Regions from separate parts of the Bacillus sp. 5RYD7K genome, predicted to be linked through region 3. Evidence: a T-box and tRNA genes for the amino acid it is inferred to sense, from the RefSeq annotation. Region 3 holds a T-box; the other regions hold tRNA genes.
What was found. The T-box of region 3 lies ahead of thrS (threonine--tRNA ligase). A T-box ahead of a tRNA ligase gene usually reads a tRNA of that ligase, here a tRNA-Thr.

Region 1 (10,043 bases), 1.8 Mb from region 3:
GGAAGATGTCGCACCATGGGCGCAGTCAAGCGCTACATGAATACCCGTGAAATCTTCGTCGGCCGTCTGCTTTAAAAATTGCAGATATTTTTGAACACCTTCGAAATAATCGTTCACAAGCCCGAGATCCGCGCCTGTCGGTCTCGGCAGCTTATCTTCCGGTTCATCCATGAGACGTTCAATCTCGGCCTCCTGCTCATCAGAAAGCTTAAAGCCGTCTCCTCCGAAAAATTTAATTCCGTTATCCTGTACGGGATTGTGAGAAGCGGAAATCATGACGCCCGCCTCAGCATCCATGGCTTTCGTTAAATAGGATACCCCCGGTGTAGAAATGACGCCGAGGCGCATCACTTCAGCTCCGATCGATAAAAGTCCGGCGACAAGGGCTCCCTCCAGCATATGTCCGGAGATGCGTGTATCACGGCCGATCAGCACTTTCGGGCGCTGTTTATCTTTGGTCAGGACATAACCGCCAAAACGCCCCACTTTAAAGGCCAGCTCTGGCGTAAGCTCGCTGTTGGCAACACCTCTTACACCATCTGTTCCAAAATACTTGCCCATTTTGTATCGCTCCTTTTTCATTCTGTTGAAGATGAATCAGCGCTTGATCCGCCTTCATCCTGGTCTTGATTTTGATCCTGGTTTTGACTTTTATTCTGATCGCTGTCAGTGTCGTCTTCCCGGTTCTTGTTCTTGTCTTTGTCTGCGTCTCCGCTTGTGCCGTCATTATTGCCGGAATCGGCGGAGCCGCCGTTATTTTTATTTGAACTTGTGTTTTTCTTAGAAGTCAGCTTGATTTTAGCCGTGTCTTTGGACAGGGACCATGTGATGTTTTGCGGTCCGTTTACTGCAAGCTTTACAGAATGCACTCCGTCCTCTAAGTCTGAGACATTGGCGTACAGTTCAATGTCCGACTTTTTCAGCGCCTTAATGTTGGCCGGAGAGCCTTTGGCCGTAATATTTATCGCCCGCGATTCTGGGTCGAGAAACTCAATCTGCTGCGAGCCTCCCAATCCGACCGTCTTGATTGCAACATTGTCAAAATCCTTTTTGTCTTCACTGTCCACCTTAACATGAAGCGTAATTTTCCCCGGTGACACCTTTGTCACACCCTTAGGAAGCGGGATGTCGGCATCTATATCCGTATCTTTATCAATTTTGCCTAAATCAAGAGATACGCCGTCGATAAACTCAAGTGAATCCAGTACGTCCTGCGGGCCGTAAACCGTCACCTCACTCGGATTCGAGTCAATGCTTGCAATGCTCACCCCGTCAGGAAGACTTCCCTTCCTTTCGATTTTGAAAGGGAGCTTTTTGCTCGGACTGGCCACGGGAACCGTCACTTTGATGACTGACGGTTCAACATCAACAGGAAGTGCGTTGCCGTCTTTGTCATAGACGGTCACCTTCACTTCCTTATCAATGGTTTCATTTGCATTTTCAAGGTTCACGGATGCTTTGACAAGCGAAATGTTGTCAATCACATTTTTCGAACCCGTAATCTGTACGTTTTTCGGGCTGATGATCGGCTGCTGGGGCGTATACCCCTTTTTCATTTTGCTTTTATTGTAGTATTCAACTTCAACCGGAAAACTCTCAGCCGTTTTTTCCTGAATCGTAACCGTCGTGACTGACGGGTTAATGGATATCGTCAGTCCGTCCGATACATTTTTCGCCTTCAATTCGACCTTATGAGTCCCGGTCTTCAGCTTGTTCATATCGGCGTATATCTCAAAATTCTTCGTCTGTCTCGCCTTTTTCACCGCGCTTGTCGATCCTTTAATCGTGACATTTACGGTCTGAGGCACGCCGGTGACCACGTAATTCGCTTCATCATAATATGCTTTTACAGGAATATCAGTAAGCGTAGCCTCGTCAGTCGTTGATGTCGGAAAAAAGGATTCCCCCGGCTTTTTCGGAGTCGGCGCCTGGTTGTTGTTAACCGCAACATAAAGCAGGAGCGCAAAGAGCAATGCAATGATCTTTACAGCCCAGCGGTTGTTTAAGAATTTATCCATTTTTCTTGCCCCTCCAGTACCAGCGGTTAGAAGAAGTATCTCTGGCGTTTTTCTTAAACTCAGCTTCAAGCATTTCTTTCAGTGCTTCTTCCGTCAATTCTCTGTGAAGGTCTCCGTTTTTGGCCACGCTGATGGCGCCCGTCTCTTCAGATACGATAATGGTTAAGCTGTCCGTCACTTCACTGATGCCGACAGCCGCTCTGTGCCGCGTCCCCAGCTCCTTTGAAATAAACGGGCTTTCAGAAAGCGGCAGATAACAGGCAGCCGCCGCGATCTCGTTATTTTTCATAATGACCGCTCCATCGTGCAGCGGCGTATTCGGAATGAAGATATTAATCAAAAGCTCCGAGCTGACCTGCGCATTAAGCAGGATGCCCGTCTCAATATAATCGCCCATTCCCGTGTCGCGCTCAATGGCGATGAGGGCGCCGATGCGGCGTTTCGCCATGTAGCTGATTGATTTTGTAATCGCTTCAATTGTCTTATGCTGCGCTTCCTCCACGGGGGTGCCGCTCCTTGAAAAGAACCGGCCCCGTCCGAGCTGTTCAAGCGCCCGTCTCAGCTCAGGCTGGAATATAATAATGATCGCTAAAAATCCCCATGTTATCGCTTGGTCCATCAGCCACTGAAGCGTACTGAGTCCCAAATATGAACTGGCCATCCGGACCAACACGATGACGACGATTCCTTTTAAAAGCTGAACCGCTTTCGTTCCGCGTATGACCATGATTAATTTATATATCACATACCAAACAAGGAGAATATCAACGGCATTGCCGAGGTATTGCAAAAATGGGATGTCCTCAAAAGCCATTTCCTCGTCCTCCAAGAATTCAGTCATTTCGTTTTTTTGTTATGAATTGTGCTGCATGAGCAATATGTACATCATATAGCGTGCTCATTATACCACATTTTGATTTATCAAGTGAAATCAGCCAGCGCGGTGCTGCGTAAAAAAAGAGTAAAGCGATTATACGCTTTACTCATCTTTAATCGGAGTCTAAAGCACTCACGACGCCCTGACCCGCTGTTTTCAGTTCGTACCAGACCCAGTCAAACAATTCGTTAATTTCTTCAATCTGCCCGGTGACTTGTCCGGCTGAGGCCATGTATTTTTCTCCGTTAACCACGGTCACGTCGCCGTCGACTTTCCCTTTAATGACCAGCTTGCCGTTTTTTACTGTGACATCGCCCTTTACGGTCTCGCCTTCAGGGACGGTGACCGTGTGATTCTGCACGACAAGGTTCGGCTGCTTTGACACACTGAAATTGTGGTCGTTATGCCAGCTGTTAAAAAAACCGCCGCCCATTAAAATCACAAAAACCGCCGCGGCTGCAATTATCGGATGAGTTTTGATCCATCGTTTTACAGAAGCGCGTTTTTTCTCTTTTGGAAGATTCGCCATAACTTTGGCAGTAAAATCAGCAGGGGCTGTGACATGCGATGTGCTCCGGACGAGCGCTACGGATTTCTCCATTTCATGAAAATGCCGTTTGCAATTCCCGCATGACCGCAAATGTTGTTTTAATACGTCTTCATCTTCAGGAAGGATATCTCCATCAAGATGCTTATGCATAAGCTGCACGATCTGTTCAGGACAGCTCATTTCATCACCCCACTTAAAGATCCCTTAATTGTTTTCTAAGAGCCTCTCTGCCTCTGTGTATCCTTGTCTTGACGGTGCCGACAGGGATATTCAGAATCTCCCCGATTTCAATTAAAGAGAGTTCATCAATATACTTTAATACAATAACCGTTCTGTACTTGTCAGGCAGCTTTAAAATCTTTTTCTGAATTGTGTCCGAAAGCTCCAATGACAACACGGCGTCTTCAGGGAGAACCCCGTCCGCGGCGATCTGCGAATACATCGTCAGCCCCTCTGCGCCCGCCACTTCTGCGTCCAGATAATAATCAGGCTTTTTCTTGCGGATACGGTCAATGGTCAGGTTGGTCGCAATTCTGTAAAGCCACGTTGAAAACTTTCTGTTGATGTCGAAACTGTCGATATTGACATACGCTCTGATGAAAGCTTCCTGCGCAATATCTTCCGCTTCGTGGACATTGCCGAGCATGCGGTAGCAAAGCTGGTAAATCTTATCTTTATAAAGGTCAACGATTTCCGCAAACGCATTTTGATCGCCTTTTTTGACTTGCTTGATTCTTTTTTTAATCAGGTTTTCCATGTTTTATCTTACCTCTGCCCTTCACCGGTCTGTATCTATACGTTGATTGTTTTAAAAGGTTTCATTTTTTTTATTACATTTATTTTACCAAATTTCAGGCAGGGTGTAGATGGAAAATACAGAATATACTGCCTTAACAGCAGCTTAAAAATAGTATATCTGATGAACAATCAGAATTCGAGAAAAAATACCGATAAAAAAAGACACCCTTATACAAAAGGTGTCTGAGACTGGGCTAGCTGGATTCGAACCAACGCATGACGGAGTCAAAGTCCGTTGCCTTACCGCTTGGCTATAGCCCAAAAATGGTGGAGGGGGGCAGATTCGAACTGCCGAACCCTGAGGGAGCGGATTTACAGTCCGCCGCGTTTAGCCACTTCGCTACCCCTCCGTATTTTTTGGAAAACAGTGCCGGCCAGAGGACTTGAACCCCCAACCTACTGATTACAAGTCAGTTGCTCTACCAATTGAGCTAGGCCGGCAAATATGGTGGAGGATGACGGGCTCGAACCGCCGACCCTCTGCTTGTAAGGCAGATGCTCTCCCAGCTGAGCTAATCCTCCATATGACCCGTACGGGATTCGAACCCGTGTTACCGCCGTGAAAGGGCGGTGTCTTAACCGCTTGACCAACGGGCCGTTATGTCCGCGTCGAGCTGACAAAAGTTATTATATACAGGTTATACCCCTTTTGTAAAGAGAAAATTTATTTTTTTTATTTTCAAACTTTTTTACCCGTTTTTTAACTGAAAAACTCGTCCCTTCTCTCTTATTTCATTTAAGATGAAAGTATCAAAATATTGAAGGGAATGGACACAGATGATCTTAGTCAGCTCTTGTCTCGGCGGTATCGAATGCAGGTATAACGGCTCCCACGCCGCCTCGGAAAAAATCCGCAGACTCGTAGAGGAAAAGAAAGCTGTTATGGTCTGCCCCGAACTTTTGGGCGGCTTCACCACTCCCCGCGAACCGGCGGAAATCATCGGCGGCACGGGCGAAGACGTGCTGAACGGAACAGCAAGAATCGTAACGGCATCAGGTGAAGACGTTACATCTTTATATATAGACGGCGCGGAAAAAACGTTAGCATACGCAAAAGAAATAGGCGCCGCAGCGGTCATCCTTAAAGAAAACAGTCCGTCCTGCGGCAGCAGCTTCATCTATGACGGCACTTTCTCCGGGAAAAAGATAATCGGGGACGGCATCACTTCCGCTCTATTAAAACGGGCAGGCTGCCGCGTGTTATCAGAAAATGAACTGGATCAACTATAAAAAGGAGAGTAGATATCATGGTTGCAGCCCTATCCTTTTATAAACCGGAGCATGCAGACGGCCTGAACGGGTTTGTACTCAGTGAAGAAGATAAAATGTTCACAGCTCTCCCGAAGGATGTACTGCCGCAGGCTCTTGTCATCCGGGAGCGCTATCCTACAGTCATTTTAAAAGAAGACACCCCCGTCGGTTTTTTCATTTTACATACCTCAAAGGAAACCATAGCTCCATATTCGAACAGCGTGTCTGCCATTTTACTGAGCGCACTGTCCATAGATGCGCGGCAGCAAGAAAAAGGTTATGCCAAACAAGCGATGCTGCAGCTCCCCGCTTTTGCCGCAAATTATTTTCCTTGGTGTGACGAAATCGTGCTTGCAGTGAACCATCGCAATCATCGCGCAAAGAACCTGTACCAGTCTTCCGGTTTTATTGATAAAGGGCGTCGCAGGATCGGCCCCATCGGCGAACAGCACATTCTGCATCTTTTTTTGTGAAAGCGTTTGATTTTTTTCTTGAAACATATATTCAGAAGCCCATATACTTCAAGTAATAACGACTTGGGAGGGTACATTCATGACAGACCGGCTTAACATTCACAGATTGACCACAGAAACAAGAAATCCGCAGACCGCTTCAATCCATCAAGCAGACACGATGGAAATCCTCCGCATCATTAACCAAGAGGACTTCAAAGTGGCGGACGCCGTTCAGCAGGTGCTGCCTGATATTGAAATTGCCGTTCAATTTGCCCATCAGTCTTTGCGGCGAAACGGCAGGCTGATTTATGCGGGAGCGGGCACAAGCGGCAGACTTGGTGTACTTGATGCGGTTGAATGCCCGCCTACATACAGCGTAAGTCCCGGCACCGTCATCGGTCTGATGGCCGGAGGGGCAGACGCCTTTTTGCAAGCGGCTGAAGGCATAGAAGACAGCGAGGAAACCGGCGCTCTCGATCTCAAAACGATCGGCCTTACCGCTGAAGACACCGTGATTGCCATCGCTGCAAGCGGGCGCACACCGTATGCGGCCGGTGCGCTGAAATACGCAAAAACAATCGGCGCCAAAACCGTCGCGCTCACATGCAATAAGCACTCATTGATCAGCACCTTTGCCGATCACAGCATTGAAGTCGTCGTCGGCCCCGAAGTGATTACAGGGTCAACACGAATGAAAGCCGCGACGGCACATAAAATGATTCTGAACATGATTTCCACGGCCGTGATGATTAAAAGCGGCAAAGTGTACGAAAATTTAATGGTGGACGTTCATGTCAGCAACGAAAAATTGAAAGAACGGGCAATCGGCATTATCCAAAGCATTACGGGCGTTCCGTACGATAAAGCAAAAGAAACCCTTGAGGCCGCAGGCAGCCATGTCAAAACGGCAATCGTCATGCTGAAGACGAATTCGGACGCAACACACGCGAAAGCACTGCTCGAAGAATCGGAAGGCTTCATTGACAAAGCCATAGAACAGCATGTTTCAAGCGAAAAAAATCGCTGATCATTCTTTTGGCTCCGCATAATGTGCCTTTTACCAGCCCGCGCCGTTTTCATGATCGGCGCAGGCGCTTTCAGGACGCGTTTCAGGCACAGCTCCGCGGGACAAATGGTACGGAAAGAGGAGGGTCTTCATGAGCAAAGAGGCATTTTATCAGTCGCTGGCCAAAGATATTCTGGACAACTGCGGCGGTTCAACGAATATTTCGGGCTTTACCCACTGTATGACACGCCTGAGAATTACGCCTTTAGATCAGGACAAAACGGATATTGAAGCGCTGAAACGTCTTGACGGGGTAATAGGCGTCGTCGAAGCCGAAACACTGCAGATCATTCTCGGCACGGGTGTCGTCAATCATGTCGCCGACGCTTTCGCAAAACTGGTGTCACCCGGAAAAAACATTGATTTAAAAGAAGCCGCCTCACGGAAAAAAGCCGATCTTAACAGAAAAAATACAACACCCATCACACTGCTTCTGAGAAAAATATCAAGCATCTTCATTCCTCTAATTCCCGCACTCATTGCATCAGGTTTAATCACCGGCATGACGAAAGCCGTCATTCAGGCCGGCTGGCTCCCGAAAGAATCTCAAATCGCACTTATTTTAACGGTTATCGGTTCAGGCTTATTCGCTTACCTCGGCGTCCTTGTCGGTATCAATGCGGCGAAGGAATTCGGCGGAACACCCGCAATGGGCGGCCTTGCAGGCATATTGATCTTAAACCCCGAGATCGCCAATATCAGTTTATTCGGAGAGAATCTGCTCCCTGGCAGGGGAGGTTTAATCGGCGTTCTTTTCGCTGCGATTTTTATCGCTTATACTGAACGGTTTATCAGAAAGTATGTCCATCAATCCATCGACATTATCGTCACGCCTACTCTGTCTTTGCTCATCACCGGACTGGTGACATATGTCATCTTCATCCCTGCAGGCGGTTTTATTTCTGATTTGATTACATCAGGTTTATTGTCGCTGCTGAATGTCGGGGGAGTGCTGTCGGGATTTGTATTAGGAGCCGCCTTCCTGCCGCTTGTCATCACCGGCCTGCATCAAGGCTTGACTCCCGTGCATTTGGAGCTCATCCGATCCATCGGGGATGACCCGCTTCTGCCGATTCTCGCAATGGGAGGCGCAGGTCAAGTAGGCGCGGCCTTCGCCATCTTTATGAAAACAAAAAAAGCCTCATTGAAAAGAGCGATTGGAGGCGGACTTCCATCCGGTCTGCTCGGAATCGGGGAGCCGCTCATCTTCGGCGTCACACTCCCGCTCGGCCGGCCGTTTTTAACAGCGTGTTTAGGGGCGGGTATCGGAGGCGCCTTTCAAGCTCATTTTCAAGTAGCGACTTTTTCAATCGGTGTCTCCGGCCTTCCGCTCTCTTTTCTCGTACAGCCGGCTCAAATCGTTTTGTATATCATCGGTCTCTTCATCTCTTATGCGGCGGGCTTTGTCTTCACCTATGCTTTCGGATTTAAGGATGACATGGCTGCTGAATTTGAATAAGCCGGGAGGGAACAGAATATGAAAACACTGGTAGCCGCCGTACTCACCATGGTCATCAGCCTCTCTTTTCTGCCGCAGCACAAAGCCGGAGCCCAATCTAAATTATACGACACAGCAAAACTCAGAAAGGTTGATCAAATGATTGAAAAAGACATCGCAGCAGGATTCCCGGGAGCCGTCCTCGTCGTCGTAAAGGACGGACGGGTGATCAAAAAGAAAGCATACGGCTACAGCAAAAAATATGACGGGAACAGCCTTTTATCCCGTCCGAAAAAAATGAAAACGTCAACCATGTTTGATTTAGCTTCCAATACAAAAATGTTTGCGGCGAATTTTGCATTACAGCGCCTCGTCAGCCAGGGAAAGCTGGATGTGTATCAAAAAATCTCGGCTTACCTTCCCGATTTCAAAGACAGGAAAAGCGATCCGATACAAGGAAAAGACCGCATACGCGTCATTGATGTGCTGCAGCATCAATCCGGTCTGCCGGCAAGCTTTTATTTTTATAAGCCGGACACCGCAGGCCCTTTTTATTCACAAGAACGGGACAAAACGATTCGTTTTCTCACCCGGATCCCGCTTGAATACAAACCGGGAACAAAACACGTATACAGCGATATCGGTTACATGCTGCTCGGCTGCATCATTGAAAACATAACCGGAAAAACCCTTGATGCCTATGCGGAACAAGAACTGTACAGACCGCTGAAACTGACGCACACACTGTTTAACCCGCTGCAAAAAGGCTTCAAAGAAAAAACATTCGCAGCTACTGAACGTTTAGGCAACACACGTGACGGGGTTATCCAGTTTCCTCATATCAGGACGTATACGCTGCAAGGGGAGGTTCATGACGAAAAAGCATTTTACTCAATGGGAGGGGTGTCCGGCCATGCAGGACTGTTTTCAAGCGCTGATGACATGGCCGTCCTTCTTCAAGTCATGCTGAACGGCGGCAGTTACAAACACGTTTCTCTCTTCACTCGGCAAACGGCCGATCTGTTCACAACAGCGGCATCCTCTGACCCGACTTTCGCTCTCGGCTGGCGGAAAAACGGCAGCCCTGATATGGAGTGGATGTTCGGCCCTTATGCAAGCAGGCAGGCTTACGGCCATACCGGATGGACCGGCACCGTCACGATCATTGACCCCGCTTATCATCTCGGGATCGCGCTTTTGACCAACAAAAAGCATTCCCCCGTCGTCAGCCCCGGTGAAAATCCGAATGTTTTTGAAGGGGACCTTTTCCCGACCGGAAGCTACGGCAGCGTCGTAAAAGCGATTTACGAAGCCATTGAATGACAACCTATGTCTTTTGTCCAAACTATGACGGCAGGAGGGCGCCATTTTGAAACTTGTCATCTCAGCTGTATTACTGTTGTTTATTGTTTTCGGCACGCATCATGCATCGACAAAACCGGATATTCCGTCACAGGCGGAACAAACGGTATCCCGCATGACATTAGATGAGAAATTAGGGCAGATGCTCATGCCTGACTTTCGCAATTGGCAAAAAAAGGGGCAGTCATCACCTGAGGCTCTTACTCAAATGAATGACGAAGTCGCAGG
Region 2 (10,043 bases), 1.8 Mb from region 3:
GATCTGGAACTTGTAAGCCAAAAGAAATTTGCGGCGGGAAAGGTTCTTTTCTGAATGAGTTGCCGGACAAAGCGGAAGTCATATACGTTTGTCCGAGGTGGCTTCGAAATAAGGAGATGACATCGGTTTTTCCGGAGTAATACTGAGCCATTTTAATAGCTCCTTCATTTGCTCCGGAACCGCTGCTGACTTTAGGGTGTACTTTTGTGAGATTATCGGGGGCGATTTCTACTAGTTTTTCTGCTAGTTTATTTACGGCATCTGTTTGAAAGGACGATGTCACATGGATCAGCTTGTCGGCTTGATCTTTAACCGTATCAATGACCTCTTTGTTACCGTATCCTAAATTCAAGTTAAACGTGGCAGAGGCGCAATCAATATACTCATTTCCCTCTTGGTCGTACAGGTAAATCCCTTCTCCGCGCTCCATGACTACATCGTCAACACTGTAATACAAGCTGTCTGGATTCGTGATTTCCTTCGTTCCCACAAATACCACCCCTATGAAATTATTAGAAACTCGCTTTTTATCGTATTAATTATTGAAAATAATGTCAACGATCTTTCTTGTAAAAAATGTTAACAATTTGTTAACGTTACCATAAGGGATGTACGTGAAAAGGTTATGTGATATAGTAACAATACTTGGATTTTTTGTAAAAACAACATGTCATACATGTAGAGAGAAAAATTATTTTACCAATAAGGAGATAAAATGATGAAAACTCGTCTGCTGTGGATAAGCTGTTTCTCTTATGGATCGATTGCTTTTACACTTGTCATTCTTGGAGCCGTACTGCCTGAGTTACTCACACATTATTCACAAAGCTACAGTAATGGCGGAGTATTAGTATTTTCTCAGTTCATGGGCTTCCTCATAGGTGTTATCGGAATGCCTTACATGGTGAAAAAACTCGGACGCAAAAACGCCGTTATCTTTGGGCTGGCGCTCATCAGCTGTGAAATTTTCATCACCTTCCTGCCGCCTTGGCCGCTGCTCTTTCTTCTCGTCAGCCTCGCAGGACTTGGCGCGGGATTGGTGGAATCCTGCGTAGGCACAATCATCCTCACGGCTATAAAAGAAAGACAAGCCGTGGCCATGAGCAAGATGGAAGTGGCATACGGATTAGGGGCGCTGTTCATGCCTCTGCTCTCAGGCTTTCTTATCAACAATCACATGTGGACAATTGCTTTCTTAGTATTAGGGTTATCCAGTTTTGCACTTTTAATCGCATGGAAGCAAATGAGTTTCGGCAGCATTGATGAGCTTCTCATACGCAAAGAGGTCTCTTCTGATGATACGAAAAAGAAAAGCCCCGGGTATCGGTCACACGGACTGCTGTTTATTGCGCTGGCGGCTGCTTATTTCTTCTTTTACGGCGGCAGTGAAGTTTCAATTGTGCATTTTATCCCCTCCATCTTCGCTGAAAAATGGGATATCCCCAGCTCCTTGGCAACGATAACAGTAACAGTGTATTGGAGCGGCATGATTATCGGCAGGTTATTAACAGGCCCGGTATCTGAAAAGCTGACCTATCACCGTTATCTCCGGATCATAAGTATTGGCGGTCTGGCTGCACTTGCTGTACTAGCTTTAAGTAAAAACGTATGGTTTGGTTTTGCCCTTTGTTTCTTCTTAGGATTGTTCATGGCCGGCATGTTTGCAATTACCCTGATCATCACCAATCATTTTTACCCCGGAAAGACAGAAACGACCACCAGTATTCTGCTCGCCTCAAATGGACTAGGAGGTTCACTCCTTCCGATCGCCGTCGGCTGGAGCTTAGATGAATATCCTGCCCAAACTGCATTCTGGCTGTTTACTGCACTGATGCTTCTTATGCTGCTGATTGTGTTCAGTTTAAAAATGCTCGAGACAATAAAATCAAACAGTCTTCAAAATCACACCAGCAAAACAAAATCAATATAAACAAAAAAGCTAATGCCTTGGAAAGGCATTAGCTTTATATATACACATCTTTCATATAAAAAACCCAGTTCATGATGAACTGGGTCAAGATCGCTTGGCGGCGTCCTACTCTCACAGGGGGAAACCCCCGACTACCATCGGCGCTGAAGAGCTTAACTTCCGTGTTCGGCATGGGAACGGGTGTGACCTCTTCGCTATCGCCACCAAACCATTGAGAGTGTTCTCTCAAAACTAGATAACAGTAAGCATACATTCAAAAATGGTTAAGTCCTCGATCGATTAGTATCTGTCAGCTCCATGTGTCGCCACACTTCCACCTCAGACCTATCAACCTGATCATCTTTCAGGGATCTTACTTCCTTGCGGAATGGGAAATCTCATCTTGAGGGGGGCTTCATGCTTAGATGCTTTCAGCACTTATCCCGTCCGCACATAGCTACCCAGCGATGCCCTTGGCAGAACAACTGGTACACCAGCGGTGCGTCCATCCCGGTCCTCTCGTACTAAGGACAGCTCCTCTCAAATTTCCTGCGCCCGCGACGGATAGGGACCGAACTGTCTCACGACGTTCTGAACCCAGCTCGCGTACCGCTTTAATGGGCGAACAGCCCAACCCTTGGGACCGACTACAGCCCCAGGATGCGATGAGCCGACATCGAGGTGCCAAACCTCCCCGTCGATGTGGACTCTTGGGGGAGATAAGCCTGTTATCCCCGGGGTAGCTTTTATCCGTTGAGCGATGGCCCTTCCATGCGGAACCACCGGATCACTAAGCCCGACTTTCGTCCCTGCTCGACTTGTAGGTCTCGCAGTCAAGCTCCCTTGTGCCTTTACACTCTGCGAATGATTTCCAACCATTCTGAGGGAACCTTTGGGCGCCTCCGTTACCTTTTAGGAGGCGACCGCCCCAGTCAAACTGCCCACCTGACACTGTCTCCCCGCCCGATAAGGGCGGCGGGTTAGAAGGTCAATACAGCCAGGGTAGTATCCCACCGATGCCTCCACCGAAGCTGGCGCTCCGGTTTCCAAGGCTCCTACCTATCCTGTACAAGCTGTACCAACATTCAATATCAGGCTGCAGTAAAGCTCCACGGGGTCTTTCCGTCCTGTCGCGGGTAACCTGCATCTTCACAGGTACTATAATTTCACCGAGTCTCTCGTTGAGACAGTGCCCAGATCGTTGCGCCTTTCGTGCGGGTCGGAACTTACCCGACAAGGAATTTCGCTACCTTAGGACCGTTATAGTTACGGCCGCCGTTTACTGGGGCTTCAATTCGCACCTTCGCTTACGCTAAGCGCTCCTCTTAACCTTCCAGCACCGGGCAGGCGTCAGCCCCTATACTTCGCCTTACGGCTTCGCAGAGACCTGTGTTTTTGCTAAACAGTCGCCTGGGCCTATTCACTGCGGCTCTCTCGGGCTTGCACCCTAACAGAGCACCCCTTCTCCCGAAGTTACGGGGTCATTTTGCCGAGTTCCTTAACGAGAGTTCTCTCGATCACCTTAGGATTCTCTCCTCGCCTACCTGTGTCGGTTTGCGGTACGGGCACCTCTCACCTCGCTAGAGGCTTTTCTTGGCAGTGTGGAATCAGGAACTTCGCTACTATAATTCGCTCGCCATCACAGCTCAGCCTTCACGGGAAACGGATTTGCCTATTTCCCAGCCTAACTGCTTGGACGCGGATATCCAATACCGCGCTTACCCTATCCTCCTGCGTCCCCCCATTGCTCAAATGGTGAGGAGGTGGTACAGGAATATCAACCTGTTATCCATCGCCTACGCCTTTCGGCCTCGGCTTAGGTCCCGACTAACCCTGAGCGGACGAGCCTTCCTCAGGAAACCTTAGGCATTCGGTGGACGGGATTCTCACCCGTCTTTCGCTACTCATACCGGCATTCTCACTTCTAAGCGCTCCACAAGTCCTTCCGGTCTTGCTTCACAGCCCTTAGAACGCTCTCCTACCACTGTTCGAAGAACAGTCCGCAGCTTCGGTGATACGTTTAGCCCCGGTACATTTTCGGCGCAGAGTCACTCGACCAGTGAGCTATTACGCACTCTTTAAATGGTGGCTGCTTCTAAGCCAACATCCTGGTTGTCTAAGCAACTCCACATCCTTTTCCACTTAACGTATACTTTGGGACCTTAGCTGGCGGTCTGGGCTGTTTCCCTTTCGACTACGGATCTTATCACTCGCAGTCTGACTCCCAAGGATAAGTCATCGGCATTCGGAGTTTGACTGAATTCGGTAACCCGGTAGGGGCCCCTAGTCCAATCAGTGCTCTACCTCCGAGACTCTTACCTTGAGGCTAGCCCTAAAGCTATTTCGGAGAGAACCAGCTATCTCCAGGTTCGATTGGCATTTCACCCCTACCCACACCTCATCCCCGCACTTTTCAACGTGCGTGGGTTCGGGCCTCCATTCAGTGTTACCTGAACTTCACCCTGGACATGGGTAGATCACCTGGTTTCGGGTCTACGACCACGTACTCATGCGCCCTATTCAGACTCGCTTTCGCTGCGGCTCCGCATCTTCTGCTTAACCTTGCACGGGATCGTAACTCGCCGGTTCATTCTACAAAAGGCACGCCATCACCCGTTAACGGGCTCTGACTACTTGTAGGCACACGGTTTCAGGATCTATTTCACTCCCCTTCCGGGGTGCTTTTCACCTTTCCCTCACGGTACTGGTTCACTATCGGTCACTAGGGAGTATTTAGCCTTGGGAGATGGTCCTCCCGGATTCCGACGGAATTTCACGTGTTCCGCCGTACTCAGGATCCACTCTGGAGAGAACGAAGTTTTGACTACAGGGCTGTTACCTCCTATGGCGGGCCTTTCCAGACCTCTTCATCTACCTCGTTCTTTTGTAACTCCGTACAGAGTGTCCTACAACCCCAAGAGGCAAGCCTCTTGGTTTGGGCTGATCCCGTTTCGCTCGCCGCTACTCAGGGAATCGCATTTGCTTTCTCTTCCTCCGGGTACTTAGATGTTTCAGTTCCCCGGGTCTGCCTTCTCATATCCTATGTATTCAGATATGGATACCACTCCATTACGAGTGGTGGGTTTCCCCATTCGGAAATCTCCGGATCAAAGCTTGCTTACAGCTCCCCGAAGCATATCGGTGTTCGTCCCGTCCTTCATCGGCTCCTAGTGCCAAGGCATCCACCGTGCGCCCTTTCTAACTTAACCGTTAAAAAGAATCACTACGTGATTTCTTGCATTACAATTGAATGTGAATTACTTCTGTTATCTAGTTTTCAAAGAACATTATCTCGAAGAATCGAATGATCCTTCAAAACTAAACAAGACAGGGAACGTTCTGTTTATAAGACCCAAGGTCTTATATTCCGTTAAAATCCTTAGAAAGGAGGTGATCCAGCCGCACCTTCCGATACGGCTACCTTGTTACGACTTCACCCCAATCATCTGTCCCACCTTCGGCGGCTGGCTCCATAAAGGTTACCTCACCGACTTCGGGTGTTACAAACTCTCGTGGTGTGACGGGCGGTGTGTACAAGGCCCGGGAACGTATTCACCGCGGCATGCTGATCCGCGATTACTAGCGATTCCAGCTTCACGCAGTCGAGTTGCAGACTGCGATCCGAACTGAGAACAGATTTGTGGGATTGGCTTAACCTCGCGGTTTCGCTGCCCTTTGTTCTGTCCATTGTAGCACGTGTGTAGCCCAGGTCATAAGGGGCATGATGATTTGACGTCATCCCCACCTTCCTCCGGTTTGTCACCGGCAGTCACCTTAGAGTGCCCAACTGAATGCTGGCAACTAAGATCAAGGGTTGCGCTCGTTGCGGGACTTAACCCAACATCTCACGACACGAGCTGACGACAACCATGCACCACCTGTCACTCTGCCCCCGAAGGGGACGTCCTATCTCTAGGATTGTCAGAGGATGTCAAGACCTGGTAAGGTTCTTCGCGTTGCTTCGAATTAAACCACATGCTCCACCGCTTGTGCGGGCCCCCGTCAATTCCTTTGAGTTTCAGTCTTGCGACCGTACTCCCCAGGCGGAGTGCTTAATGCGTTAGCTGCAGCACTAAGGGGCGGAAACCCCCTAACACTTAGCACTCATCGTTTACGGCGTGGACTACCAGGGTATCTAATCCTGTTCGCTCCCCACGCTTTCGCTCCTCAGCGTCAGTTACAGACCAGAGAGTCGCCTTCGCCACTGGTGTTCCTCCACATCTCTACGCATTTCACCGCTACACGTGGAATTCCACTCTCCTCTTCTGCACTCAAGTTCCCCAGTTTCCAATGACCCTCCCCGGTTGAGCCGGGGGCTTTCACATCAGACTTAAGAAACCGCCTGCGAGCCCTTTACGCCCAATAATTCCGGACAACGCTTGCCACCTACGTATTACCGCGGCTGCTGGCACGTAGTTAGCCGTGGCTTTCTGGTTAGGTACCGTCAAGGTGCCGCCCTATTTGAACGGCACTTGTTCTTCCCTAACAACAGAGCTTTACGATCCGAAAACCTTCATCACTCACGCGGCGTTGCTCCGTCAGACTTTCGTCCATTGCGGAAGATTCCCTACTGCTGCCTCCCGTAGGAGTCTGGGCCGTGTCTCAGTCCCAGTGTGGCCGATCACCCTCTCAGGTCGGCTACGCATCGTCGCCTTGGTGAGCCGTTACCTCACCAACTAGCTAATGCGCCGCGGGTCCATCTGTAAGTGGTAGCCGAAGCCACCTTTTATGTCTGAACCATGCGGTTCAAACAACCATCCGGTATTAGCCCCGGTTTCCCGGAGTTATCCCAGTCTTACAGGCAGGTTACCCACGTGTTACTCACCCGTCCGCCGCTAACATCAGGGAGCAAGCTCCCATCTGTCCGCTCGACTTGCATGTATTAGGCACGCCGCCAGCGTTCGTCCTGAGCCAGGATCAAACTCTCCGATAAATGGATCACAGACTAAGTTCACTGCATCCTGCAGTAACGTCTGTGTGATCTGCATCGTGCAGACCTTAGTTTGACTGACTACGCACATCGCTGTACGATTTATTTAAAACTTTGAATTAACAGGTACGTTTTGTCTTGTTTAGTTTTCAAAGATCATCACCGCTTGTTGAAGCAGCTTTATTATCTTACCACTCAGCTTCTTTTATGTCAACAACTTTTTTCAAGTCGTTTTCGAAGCTTTTTGTTTTGTCTGCTGTTCATCAGCGACGTTTAATAATATACCATGCTATCTCTCTATAAATCAAGTGTTTTTTGAAATAAAGAGAAAAAATATAATCAGTACATTATCTTAAAGTTTGAGAATGGTCGGGAAGACAGGATTCGAACCTGCGACCCCATGGTCCCAAACCATGTGCTCTACCAAGCTGAGCTACTTCCCGATTTTCAAGTGCATTATGGCGCGCCCGAGAGGAGTCGAACCCCTAACCTTTTGATCCGTAGTCAAACGCTCTATCCAATTGAGCTACGGGCGCAAAAATAAATGGAGCGGAAGACGGGATTCGAACCCGCGACCCCCACCTTGGCAAGGTGATGTTCTACCACTGAACTACTTCCGCAAGAAATAAATAATGAACTGTTCAAAATAAAAACAACAGCATCAGAAAAAGGAAAACTCAGTTATGCTCCAACCGGTGTAGCTCTCTGCTTAATCTAAAGCAAAAGCATATCCGGAAATTCATACAGTGCATTATGACAAAAGTAATTATATCAGGGTTTTGATAAAAGTCAATACCGTTTAACAATTTAATAATAATCTAAATCTGTACTAACCTAAGGCTGCAAAAAAGAAAACTTCGTTCTCTGGGTCAGAACTTGGCCATTCAAGAAATTAAACTACTTAGATCTATTATACATACAATTAAGTTAACCTAATTATGCTATTTATATCACGGGAGCCATATCTCTTTGAAAATGAAGAAAGCAGACTTCCTAAGAAGGCTGCTGTTATATTTTCACCTTAATTTCTGCGGAGAGCAGTAACAGGGTCTTTGCCTATTTAAATACAAAAATAACAGTTTCATAACGCGCGGAAACTGCTTCAGATCAACGTATTTAGATAAGCTTCCAAGCGGGCTCGAACCGCTGACCTCTTCCTTACCATGGAAGTGCTCTACCTGCTGAGCTATGGAAGCAATGGCTCCGCAGGTAGGACTCGAACCTACGACCGATCGGTTAACAGCCGATAGCTCTACCACTGAGCTACTGCGGAATATTATAAGCTTCATAAACAAAAACATGGTAGATAAAACAAAAAGCTTGGCGGCGTCCTACTCTCACAGGGGGAAACCCCCGACTACCATCGGCGCTGAAGAGCTTAACTTCCGTGTTCGGCATGGGAACGGGTGTGACCTCTTCGCTATCGCCACCAAACCATTGAGAGTGTTCTCTCAAAACTAGATAACAGTAAGCATACATTCAAAAATGGTTAAGTCCTCGATCGATTAGTATCTGTCAGCTCCATGTGTCGCCACACTTCCACCTCAGACCTATCAACCTGATCATCTTTCAGGGATCTTACTTCCTTGCGGAATGGGAAATCTCATCTTGAGGGGGGCTTCATGCTTAGATGCTTTCAGCACTTATCCCGTCCGCACATAGCTACCCAGCGATGCCCTTGGCAGAACAACTGGTACACCAGCGGTGCGTCCATCCCGGTCCTCTCGTACTAAGGACAGCTCCTCTCAAATTTCCTGCGCCCGCGACGGATAGGGACCGAACTGTCTCACGACGTTCTGAACCCAGCTCGCGTACCGCTTTAATGGGCGAACAGCCCAACCCTTGGGACCGACTACAGCCCCAGGATGCGATGAGCCGACATCGAGGTGCCAAACCTCCCCGTCGATGTGGACTCTTGGGGGAGATAAGCCTGTTATCCCCGGGGTAGCTTTTATCCGTTGAGCGATGGCCCTTCCATGCGGAACCACCGGATCACTAAGCCCGACTTTCGTCCCTGCTCGACTTGTAGGTCTCGCAGTCAAGCTCCCTTGTGCCTTTACACTCTGCGAATGATTTCCAACCATTCTGAGGGAACCTTTGGGCGCCTCCGTTACCTTTTAGGAGGCGACCGCCCCAGTCAAACTGCCCACCTGACACTGTCTCCCCGCCCGATAAGGGCGGCGGGTTAGAAGGTCAATACAGCCAGGGTAGTATCCCACCGATGCCTCCACCGAAGCTGGCGCTCCGGTTTCCAAGGCTCCTACCTATCCTGTACAAGCTGTACCAACATTCAATATCAGGCTGCAGTAAAGCTCCACGGGGTCTTTCCGTCCTGTCGCGGGTAACCTGCATCTTCACAGGTACTATAATTTCACCGAGTCTCTCGTTGAGACAGTGCCCAGATCGTTGCGCCTTTCGTGCGGGTCGGAACTTACCCGACAAGGAATTTCGCTACCTTAGGACCGTTATAGTTACGGCCGCCGTTTACTGGGGCTTCAATTCGCACCTTCGCTTACGCTAAGCGCTCCTCTTAACCTTCCAGCACCGGGCAGGCGTCAGCCCCTATACTTCGCCTTACGGCTTCGCAGAGACCTGTGTTTTTGCTAAACAGTCGCCTGGGCCTATTCACTGCGGCTCTCTCGGGCTTGCACCCTAACAGAGCACCCCTTCTCCCGAAGTTACGGGGTCATTTTGCCGAGTTCCTTAACGAGAGTTCTCTCGATCACCTTAGGATTCTCTCCTCGCCTACCTGTGTCGGTTTGCGGTACGGGCACCTCTCACCTCGCTAGAGGCTTTTCTTGGCAGTGTGGAATCAGGAACTTCGCTACTATAATTCGCTCGCCATCACAGCTCAGCCTTCACGGGAAACGGATTTGCCTATTTCCCAGCCTAACTGCTTGGACGCGGATATCCAATACCGCGCTTACCCTATCCTCCTGCGTCCCCCCATTGCTCAAATGGTGAGGAGGTGGTACAGGAATATCAACCTGTTATCCATCGCCTACGCCTTTCGGCCTCGGCTTAGGTCCCGACTAACCCTGAGCGGACGAGCCTTCCTCAGGAAACCTTAGGCATTCGGTGGACGGGATTCTCACCCGTCTTTCGCTACTCATACCGGCATTCTCACTTCTAAGCGCTCCACAAGTCCTTCCGGTCTTGCTTCACAGCCCTTAGAACGCTCTCCTACCACTGTTCGAAGAACAG
Region 3 (10,043 bases):
CAAGCCGCTTACAAGGATGATTACAGCCAAACTCTTGAGCCGGGTAGTGAATTCCAATGGCGAAACGGGGGAGAGCACCACGCTTTCAATCCGAAAACCATCCATACCCTGCAATGGGCGTGCCGCAAGAATGATTACAGCCTGTTTAAGCAATATTCTCATGCAGCGGATGAAGAACGAATCGGATTTTTACGCAATCTGTTCGCCTTCAAAGAAGACCGTAAGCCTTTAAAATTAGAGGAAGTTGAATCAGCTGCGTCCATCGTGAAACGTTTTAAAACAGGGGCGATGTCATTCGGTTCATTAAGCAAGGAAGCGCATGAAGCTTTGGCAATAGCGATGAACCGGCTCGGCGGAAAAAGCAACAGCGGAGAAGGCGGCGAAGACCCGAAACGTTTTATTCCGGATGAAAATGGTGACGACAGAAGAAGTGCAATTAAACAGATCGCATCTGGCCGTTTCGGCGTAAAAAGCCATTATCTCGTCAATGCGGATGAATTGCAGATCAAAATGGCGCAAGGGGCGAAGCCGGGAGAAGGCGGCCAGCTTCCGGGCAACAAAGTATATCCTTGGGTCGCGGATGTCCGCGGTTCTACACCAGGTGTGGGGCTGATTTCACCGCCTCCTCATCATGACATTTATTCAATTGAAGATCTGGCTCAGCTGATCCATGATTTGAAAAATGCAAATCGAAACGCGCGAATCAGCGTTAAGCTCGTGTCAAAAGCCGGCGTCGGCACGATTGCGGCCGGTGTGGCAAAAGGTACGGCAGATGTCATCGTCATCAGCGGGTACGACGGCGGAACGGGTGCTTCACCGAAAACGAGTATTAAACATACAGGTCTTCCGTGGGAGCTTGGTCTTGCAGAAGCTCACCAAACGCTGATGCTGAACGGTTTACGGGATCGCGTGGTATTGGAGACGGACGGTAAGCTGATGACAGGGCGCGATGTTGTGATGGCCGCCTTGCTAGGCGCGGAAGAATTCGGCTTTGCCACAGCGCCGCTCGTCGTTCTAGGCTGCGTCATGATGCGCGCCTGCCACTTAGATACATGTCCTGTAGGTGTCGCGACGCAAAATCCGGAGCTTCGCAAAAAGTTTATGGGCGATCCTGATCATATCGTAAATTACATGCTGTTTGTCGCGGAAGAAGTGCGTGAATATATGGCGCAGTTAGGTTTTAAAACGCTGGATGAAATGATCGGCCGTACGGACGTTCTTCATGTCAGCGAACGTGCAAAAGCGCATTGGAAAGCGGGACAGCTTGATTTATCCACGCTGCTGTATCAGCCTGAAGGCGTGCGCACTTTCCGGACTGCGCAAAATCATAAAATCAGCCAGTCACTTGATATGACGGAAATTCTTCCGGCCGTGCAGGCTGCAATTGAAGCCGGTCAGGAAGCGGAAGCGGAAATCAAGATCAATAATACAAATCGCGTAGCCGGAACCGTGACGGGAAGTGAAATTTCCAAACGCTACGGAGCGGAAGGGCTGCCGGATGATACGATCAGGCTTCATTTCACCGGATCAGCCGGACAGAGTTTCGGCGCATTTGTCCCTAAAGGGATGACGCTTCATTTGACCGGGGATTCAAATGACTACGTAGGAAAAGGGCTGTCAGGCGGAAAAATCATCGTGAAAGCGCCTGATGCCTTCAATTGCGAAACGCATGAGAACGTTATTATCGGAAATGTTGCCTTTTACGGAGCAACAAGCGGGGAAGCGTACATTAACGGGCGCGCCGGTGAACGTTTTGCGGTCCGCAACAGCGGAGTCAATGTCGTTGTAGAAGGTATCGGAGATCACGGCTGTGAATACATGACAGGCGGCCGGGTTGTCGTCCTCGATGAAGTCGGCAAAAACTTCGGAGCGGGGATGTCAGGCGGTATCGCATACGTCCTGAGCGATGATGCCAAAGCATTTAAACGCAAATGCAACATGGAAATGATTTCATTTGAAAAACTGACGGATGAAACGGAGATCAAAGAAGTAAAAGAAATGGTCAAACGGCATGCGGCGCTGACAAACAGCAAAAAAGCCGCAGACCTCCTGGACAATTGGGAAAAAGCCGCAGAGACCTTTATCAAAGTCATTCCAAAAAACTATAAACAAATGCTCCTCAGCATCGAAGAACAAAAAGCGGCGGGGTTATCAGAAGAAGATGCCATTATGTATGCTTTTGAAGCCAACACAAAGGCTCACCAAACGCCGGCTAAAGATCAAAAACAAGCGGTAGTGCAGTAAGAAAGGGGAGAGGAACATGGGGAAACCAACTGGATTCATGGAAGAAAAACGAGAAAAACCGGCTGAGCGGGACCCTCTCACTCGCTTAAAAGATTGGAAAGAGTATTCGGCTCCATTTTCAGATGAAGCGTCAAAGCGGCAGGGGGCACGGTGTATGGATTGCGGCACACCGTTTTGCCAAATCGGCGCTGATATTAACGGTTTTACATCCGGATGTCCGATTTATAATTTAATACCGGAATGGAATGACCTCGTCTATCGGGGGCGCTGGAAAGAAGCACTGGAGCGCCTTCTGAAAACGAATAACTTTCCTGAATTCACAGGGCGGGTCTGCCCCGCTCCTTGTGAAGGATCTTGTACACTGGCCATTTCAGATCCGGCTGTTTCAATTAAAAACATCGAGCGGACGATCATTGACAAAGGTTTTGAAAACGGATGGATTCAGCCGAGAATTCCAGCGAAACGCACAGGTAAGAAAGTCGCTGTCGTCGGTTCAGGCCCGGCAGGTCTGGCAAGCGCTGATCAGCTGAACCAAGCCGGTCATTCCGTAACGGTCTATGAACGTGCTGACAGAGCCGGCGGCCTGCTGATGTACGGCATTCCGAGCATGAAGCTTGAGAAAAATGTCGTCGAACGCCGTATTAAGCTTTTGACGCAGGAAGGTATAGATTTTGTGACAAATACCGAAATCGGCGTTGACATAACGGCTGATGAGCTCAAAGAACAATTTGATGCCGTCATTTTGTGCACAGGCGCCCAAAAGCAGCGCAATCTGCTGATTGAAGGCCGGGAAGCAAAAGGCGTCCATTACGCAATGGATTATTTAACACTGGCGACGAAAAGCTATTTAGATTCCAACTTCAAAGATAAACAATTTATAGACGCTAAAGGAAAAGACGTCATCGTGATCGGCGGGGGAGACACAGGAGCTGACTGCGTGGCAACCGCGCTGCGCCAAAAAGCGCGCAGCGTGCATCAGTTCGGAAAACATCCTAAACTTCCTCAGACGCGCACGAATGACAATATGTGGCCTGAACAGCCGCACGTCTTCACCCTTGAATACGCCTATGAAGAAGCGCAGGCAAAGTTCGGCAAAGATCCGAGAGAATATTCAATTCAGACGACAAAAATGGTGGCCGATAAACAAGGCCGCTTAAAAGAGATCCACACCATCCAAATGGAAAAAGTCAGAAATGAATTCGGTAAGTATGAATTTCATGAACTGCCCGGAACGGAAAAAGTATGGCCTGCTCAGCTGGTGTTTATCGCCATCGGTTTTGAAGGAACTGAACAGCCATTATTGAAGCAGTTTGGTGTCGATTCGGCAAATCATAAAATTCAGGCGGCATATGGGGATTATAAAACGAATGTTGACGGTGTTTTCGCCGCAGGGGATGCGAGAAGAGGCCAAAGCCTGATTGTATGGGCGATTAATGAAGGCCGGGAAGCAGCGCGCGAAGTCGACAGTTATTTAATGGGGAGCACTGTTTTACCGTAAATAAAGGGGATTAATTATAGAACCGGCTGGGCTCAGCCGGTTTTTTCATATGTCATGGAACTGAACTGTTAACATGATCTGCTTTCTGAAACAGAGCGCCGTATTATTTGTTCTTCCGTTCAGCAGTTTCAAATCGGTGAACGTTCAGAAGGCCTGTTTTGATAGCTGCCTCCAAAACGTTACGTAAAGGATTGTGCTGACATAAGTGATCTGGAAGCGCTGTGCAAGCATCGGACGGCGCCGTTTAAAGGCCATTTCCTGTGCTTTCCCATTTTATTTTATTGACGGGCACTTTACCCGTCGTGTGGCTGTATCATCGAAAAGTTTTAAAAACCGGGAAAACACTTTTTTATTTGAAAGAAATAATATCAAGAGTATGTCAGAGCGGAAAGGCTCCTGGAAGGGTCCGCTCCTCTTTTTAGACATCTATATGAAAGCCGATATTGCCGAACTGCCGTCCTTCCTGCATTCTCTTAATGGCATCGGCTGCTTCTCTTAGAGGGTACATACGGTCGATAATGGGGCGGATGCCGCAGCGTTTTATCAATTCCAGCATTTGCGCGAATTCCTCATTGCTTCCCATTGATGTACCGAGAATATGAATCTGCGGAAAAAACAGCGAGCGAATAGGAAATCCGAGCTGATCACCTGAACTGGCACCGAATGTTACGATCCGGCCATTCGGTTTCATAATGTCAAGGTAGTGTTGATATAAAGCGGGACCGACACCGTCAAGTATGATATCTGCTTTTTTGCCATTCAGCGCTTCATTCCAGTCGCCGTAACTGTCAATTGCCCGGTCTGCACCGTATGACAGTGCGGTTTGTTTTTTGTTTTCGCTGCGGGAGGTGACGCTGACTGTCGCTCCGATTGCTTTTGCCATTCGTAAGGCGTATGTTGCCACGCCGCTCCCGATGCCCGGAAGGATAAGGTGTTCGCCCTTTTTCAATTGTCCTTTTGTAAATAAGGCGCGATAAGCGGTTAATGCTGATAATGGCAGCACGCCCGCTTCCTCCCATGTCAGATGATCGGGTTTTACAATGGCATTTTCCGCAGGAACGATGACATAAGGTGAAAAAGTTCCGTCGCTTGGACCGCCTAAAATATCAGGGACGGCTGGTACATCCTTAACAGTCTTCCAATTCAGCACCGGGTTGATGATGACTTCCGCATGCAGTAAATGAGAACAGACGCCGTGTCCTATTTCAGTTACGATTCCCGCGCCATCTGAACCGAGAATGAATTTTTGGTTTCCGATTTCGTGGCTTTTCATTAAAAACAAATCGCGATGGTTTAATCCGGCTGTTTTCAGCTTTATTTTGACTTCTCCGTTCCCTGGATGTTTGTCAGGTGTCTGCCTGAAATGAAAGCTATTTTCGTGTATGATAATGGCATCCATTATTTTTCTCTCCTTTATGGTTGATGAGAAAAATTTTACAGGCTGTAACAGCTGCAGTAAATGAAGGAAAATTGATAGCCGGCTATCAATAAAAATCATAGCAAGAAGGTGTCCTTACATGGAAAGCGGAGACTTAAAGATTTTTCAGACTGTCGCCCGCAAAGGCAGTATTTCAAAGGCGGCCGAAAGTCTGCATTATGTTCAATCAAATGTGACAAACCGGATTCAGCAGCTGGAACGGCAATTACAAACACAGCTGTTTTACCGGACGAATCGGGGAATGACGCTGACGCCAGCAGGTGAAAGCTTATTGAAAGATGCAGACAGAATTCTGCAGCTGCTATATGAGGCGCAAAAAAACACGCAAGAGGCAGGACATCCGAACGGTCCGCTCCGCATCGGTTCTTTAGAAACGGCTGCAGCCGTCCATCTCCCTCAATTTTTCACGGAGTATTGCAGACGATATCCGAAAGTACAGCTGTCACTGTCGACCGGTGATACACATACCTTAGTGCAGCGCGTCCTGCAGTATGAGCTGGACGGGGCTTTTGTTTATGGGCCGGTTGAACACGAAGACCTTAAACAATCCGCCGTATTCCAAGAAGAATTGATCGTGGTTTCAAATGTGCTGGAAGGCAGCTTGCAAAGCCTGCTGCGAGAGCCGATTCTGTTTTTTGCCGCCGGCTGTTCGCACCGCCGAAAAATAAAAAATATATTGAAAGAGGAAGCAGTGCCTGAACATAAAATCATTGAATTCGGAACGCTGGAAGCCATTATTGGAGCGGTGCAGGCAGGGCTGGGTGTTTCCTTTTTGCCTGCGTCAGCCGCCCGTTATTTTCAAAAACGGGAAAATCTTTTTCATCATCAGCTCCCTGAACGTTTTCGGGATATGAATATATCATTCATCTACCGGCGTGATTTATTTTTGACATCGGCGTTTGAAGAACTGCTGAATGGATTAAAAGCGTTACCGCATGGAAGATGACGTAACAGGACAGCTGAATATGCCGAATTTTTACGATTTTTTTTAAAAAACTTTCTTTTCGCGGAAATTTATGTATAATAAAAGAAAGTTTTTTCGGATAAAGAATCTGCAATGATAAGGACATGAGTCATTTTAACCGGCCATACAGAGAGGGGAGGCAAGGCTGAGACCTTCCCGGCACGAAGAGTGGGCTTACCGCCTTTTGAGCTGTATCGGTGAACGAAAGCAGCCGATACCGTACAGCCGCGTTACGGCAACAATGAGCCGCCGCTTGAAGTGGCGGGAATTTGGGTGGAACCGCGGGTCTGACACACACTCGTCCCTTGTTTTGGGATGAGTGTGTTTTTATGTTGATAAGAAAAATGGCAATGATAAGGACATGAGTCATTCGAACCGGCCATACAGAGAGGGGAGGCAAGGCTGAGACCTTCCCGGCACGAAGAATGAGCTTACCGCCTTTTGAGCTGTATCGGTGAACGAAAGCAGCCGATACCGTACAGCCGCGTTACGGCAACAATGAGCCGCCGCTTAAAGTGGCGGGAATTTGGGTGGAACCGCGGGTCTGACACACACTCGCCCCTTGCTTTGGGATGAGTGTGTTTTTATTTTCTTAAAAATAAAGGAGAGATCAGACCGTGAAGAAACCGCACATTGTCATTACTTTTCCTGACGGGAAACAAAAAGAATACCAGAAAGGTGTTACGTTAGAAGAGATTGCCCAATCAATCAGTCCGGGTTTGAAAAAGGCGTCAGCCGCCGGCAAGGTGAACGGATCGTTATATGACCTTAGAAGAAGCATTCATGAAGACGCTGAAATTGAACTGTGCAGTTTTCAGTCTGAAGAGGGGCTGGGAGTGATGAGACACACAGCAGCGCATGTATTGGCGCAAGCGGTAAAACGTCTGTATCCGAAGGTCTGTTTAGGGACCGGTCCCGTTATTGAGAATGGCTTTTATTATGATTTTGACATGAATGAAACGATTACAGAAAGAGAATTGGCCGTCATTGAAAAAGAGATGAACCGAATCATTTCTGAAAATCCGGAAATCATCAGAGAAGAAATCTCCAGAGAAGAGGCAGAGCATCTGTTTGCTCACGAGCCGCTGAAGCTCGAGCTTTTAGCCGATATTCCGCATCATGATACAATCAGTATTTACCGTCAGGGCGACTTCATTGATTTATGCCGGGGGCCGCACTTGGCGTCTGCCGGTCAGATAAAAGCTTTTTCGCTTACTCATGTGTCAGGGGCTTATTGGCGGGGCGACAGCAATCAAAAAATGCTGCAGCGCATTTATGGGAAGGCATTTTCTTCAAAAAAGGAGCTGAACAGGCATTTTCAGCTGATAAAAGAGGCGGAGAAGAGAAATCATCGAAAATTGGGAGCGGAATTACAGCTTTTTATGTTTTCAGAAGAAGCGCCGGGTATGCCTTTTTATCTGCCGAACGGTCAGTTCATCCGAAATACGCTTGAATCATTTCTGCGTTCAAAGCAGGATGCCTATCATTATCAGGAAGTGCGCACACCTATGATGATGAACCAGCGTCTTTGGGAGCAATCAGGCCATTGGGATCATTATAAAGAGAATATGTATTTCTCAGAAGCCGATCATCAGCGCTTCGCGTTAAAGCCGATGAACTGTCCCGGCCACATGCTCATTTTTAAAGAAAAGCTTCGTTCTTATCGCGATCTTCCGATTCGGATGGCTGAATTCGGCCAGGTGCACCGTCACGAATTCAGCGGGGCGCTCAATGGCCTGCTTCGCGTCAGGTCCTTTTGCCAGGATGATGCGCATATTTTTGTAACGCCTGATCAGATCGAGAGCGAAATCACTTCAGCGCTTCAGCTGATTCACGAGGTGTACACCGCATTCAGTTTTTCCTATGATATTGAGCTGTCAACAAGACCGGACAATTACATGGGAAGCGAACATTTGTGGAACCGAGCTGAGAGCGCACTAGAGAAAGTATTAAAAGAACAGGGATATCATTTTCGGTTTAATCGGGGGGATGGCGCATTTTACGGCCCGAAAATTGATATTCATATAAAAGATGCGCTGAATCGAAGCCATCAATGCGCTACTGTCCAGCTCGATTTTCAAATGCCGGAGAAATTTGATTTAACATATATTGATGAAAAAAATCAAAAAGTCCGTCCTGTTGTTATTCACCGGGCGGTATTCGGATCTCTTGACAGATTTTTCGGAATCATTACTGAACATTTCGGGGGAGCGTTCCCTTTATGGCTTGCTCCGGTACAGGCAAAAATCATCCCGGTATCAAATACCGCACACCGGGACTGCGCAGAACAGGCGCACCGGAAGCTGAAGAACGCGGGTATCAGGGCTGAGCTTGATCAGCGGGATGAAAAACTCGGGTATAAAATCAGAGAAGCACAAATGAAAAAAATACCGTATATTGCTGTTGTGGGTGATCATGAGTGCCGCCATCAATCTGTACAGGTAAGACAATACGGACGGGAAAACACATTTGAAGAGAGTGTGGGTGATTTTGTTTCCCGGATCATAAATGAAACAAAACAAGAGATTCAAGTAAATCGACATTGACATATCGCAAAATCACGATATAATAAAACGTATGAAACCTATTGATGTTTTTAAAGCGTTGTCTAATGAGTCCCGGCTTGAGATTTTACAATGGCTGAAAGAGCCGGACCGTCACTTCGCCCCGCATGATGGCATTGATATGAATGAAATCGGAGTATGTGTAAGTCAGATCACCGATAAGCTTCAGATGACACAGTCAACGGCGTCTCAATATCTTTCCATCCTTCAGCGGGCGGGCCTTATCCAAACGAAACGGATCGGCAAATATACCTATTATAAAAGAGATGAAGAAGCGATAAAGGCGATGGCCGATTATTTTCAGCGCGAAATGTAGGGCTGAATCCTTTGAAGAGGGATTCAGTTTCTTTTTCTGATTACATATCGACATATTGCGATTTGTTTCTGTTTTAATCCTTTATATCGATATATCCCAATATATCTTTATATAAATCATCAATGAAGGAGTGTATCAGATGAAAAATACATGGAAGGTTTACATTTTAGCGATTATCAGCTTTTTAGTTGGGACCTCTGAATATGTGATATCCGGAGTGCTTGATAAAATTGCAGGTTCTTTGGGCGTCACTGTGGCAGCGGCAGGGCAGCTGATTACAATTTTTTCACTCGTTTATGCAATCGGAACGCCTGTCGTGATGGTTCTGACAGCAAGGCTGGACAGAAGGAAGCTTATGATCTATGCTCTGGGGCTGTTTGTTATCGGAAATATCATTTCTTTCCTTGTGCAGGGATTCGGCTTATTTGCGGGAGCGCGGGTGATCATGGCGCTTGGAGCGGGAACCGTGGTGGTAACCGCGCTTACGATCGCAGCAAAAATCGCTCCTCCGGGAAAGCAGGCAAGCTCTCTTGCGTCAGTCATTATGGGATTTACGGCTGCGCTCATTATCGGTGTTCCGATCGGAAGAACCGTGTCTGAAGCTTTCGGCTGGAAGATGGTTTTCGCCGGTATTGCGGCACTCGGAACCATTGCCATGCTGATTATACGTTTCGCGCTGCCTGAGATAAAAGGAGATAAACCCGTGCCGCTCATTCAGCAGCTTTCTTTTTTGAAGAAACGAAAAGTGGCTGTCGGCCTGGCCATCACGTTTTTTTGGCTTGGAGGCTATTCGGTTGCGTATACGTACCTTTCGCCGTTTTTACTGAACGTTACTCATATCAGCAGCGGAATGCTGAGCACATTGCTGCTTATTTTCGGGGTTGCGAGTCTTGCCGGCTCTAAAGCGGGCGGTTTCAGCGCAGACAAATGGGGGGCGCGTCTCACATTAACCGGCGGAATGGCGCTTCATGCTATCATGCTCATGTTATTGCCCTTTGTTACACATTCTGCTGCCGGAG

Region 1: it encodes a tRNA-Thr, which carries the amino acid that the T-box ahead of thrS (threonine--tRNA ligase) is inferred to sense. The anticodon was not compared.
Region 2: it encodes a tRNA-Thr, which carries the amino acid that the T-box ahead of thrS (threonine--tRNA ligase) is inferred to sense. The anticodon was not compared.

What each region holds. Positions count from the first base shown of each region.
Region 1 is NZ_CP191200.1:647,112-657,154, forward strand. Features, by position in the region: gene glmM (phosphoglucosamine mutase) at 1-561, opposite strand, end outside; gene cdaR (CdaA regulatory protein CdaR) at 579-2,018, opposite strand; gene cdaA (diadenylate cyclase CdaA) at 2,011-2,832, opposite strand; gene rsiW (anti-sigma-W factor RsiW) at 3,008-3,625, opposite strand; gene sigW (RNA polymerase sigma factor SigW) at 3,639-4,202, opposite strand; tRNA gene ACQE26_RS03165 (tRNA-Gln) at 4,433-4,504, opposite strand; tRNA gene ACQE26_RS03170 (tRNA-Tyr) at 4,509-4,593, opposite strand; tRNA gene ACQE26_RS03175 (tRNA-Thr) at 4,612-4,684, opposite strand; tRNA gene ACQE26_RS03180 (tRNA-Val) at 4,690-4,765, opposite strand; tRNA gene ACQE26_RS03185 (tRNA-Glu) at 4,769-4,840, opposite strand; gene ACQE26_RS03190 (2-thiouracil desulfurase family protein) at 5,021-5,473, shown strand; gene ACQE26_RS03195 (GNAT family N-acetyltransferase) at 5,491-5,967, shown strand; gene murQ (N-acetylmuramic acid 6-phosphate etherase) at 6,047-6,976, shown strand; gene ACQE26_RS03205 (PTS transporter subunit EIIC) at 7,107-8,474, shown strand; gene pbp4b (penicillin binding protein PBP4B) at 8,493-9,776, shown strand; gene ACQE26_RS03215 (glycoside hydrolase family 3 protein) at 9,823-10,043, shown strand, end outside.
Region 2 is NZ_CP191200.1:671,165-681,207, forward strand. Features, by position in the region: gene ACQE26_RS03270 (aspartate aminotransferase family protein) at 1-490, opposite strand, end outside; gene ACQE26_RS03275 (MFS transporter) at 719-1,930, shown strand; rRNA gene rrf (5S ribosomal RNA) at 2,023-2,138, opposite strand; rRNA gene ACQE26_RS03285 (23S ribosomal RNA) at 2,190-5,118, opposite strand; rRNA gene ACQE26_RS03290 (16S ribosomal RNA) at 5,293-6,842, opposite strand; tRNA gene ACQE26_RS03295 (tRNA-Pro) at 7,206-7,282, opposite strand; tRNA gene ACQE26_RS03300 (tRNA-Arg) at 7,299-7,375, opposite strand; tRNA gene ACQE26_RS03305 (tRNA-Gly) at 7,385-7,459, opposite strand; tRNA gene ACQE26_RS03310 (tRNA-Thr) at 7,963-8,035, opposite strand; tRNA gene ACQE26_RS03315 (tRNA-Asn) at 8,038-8,112, opposite strand; rRNA gene rrf (5S ribosomal RNA) at 8,158-8,273, opposite strand; rRNA gene ACQE26_RS03325 (23S ribosomal RNA) at 8,325-10,043, opposite strand, start outside.
Region 3 is NZ_CP191200.1:2,824,849-2,834,891, forward strand. Features, by position in the region: gene gltB (glutamate synthase large subunit) at 1-2,244, shown strand, start outside; gene gltD (glutamate synthase small subunit) at 2,261-3,742, shown strand; gene ACQE26_RS14435 (zinc-binding dehydrogenase) at 4,161-5,141, opposite strand; gene ACQE26_RS14440 (LysR family transcriptional regulator) at 5,260-6,126, shown strand; T-box leader at 6,486-6,710, shown strand; gene thrS (threonine--tRNA ligase) at 6,762-8,690, shown strand; gene ACQE26_RS14450 (ArsR/SmtB family transcription factor) at 8,722-9,024, shown strand; gene ACQE26_RS14455 (MFS transporter) at 9,164-10,043, shown strand, end outside.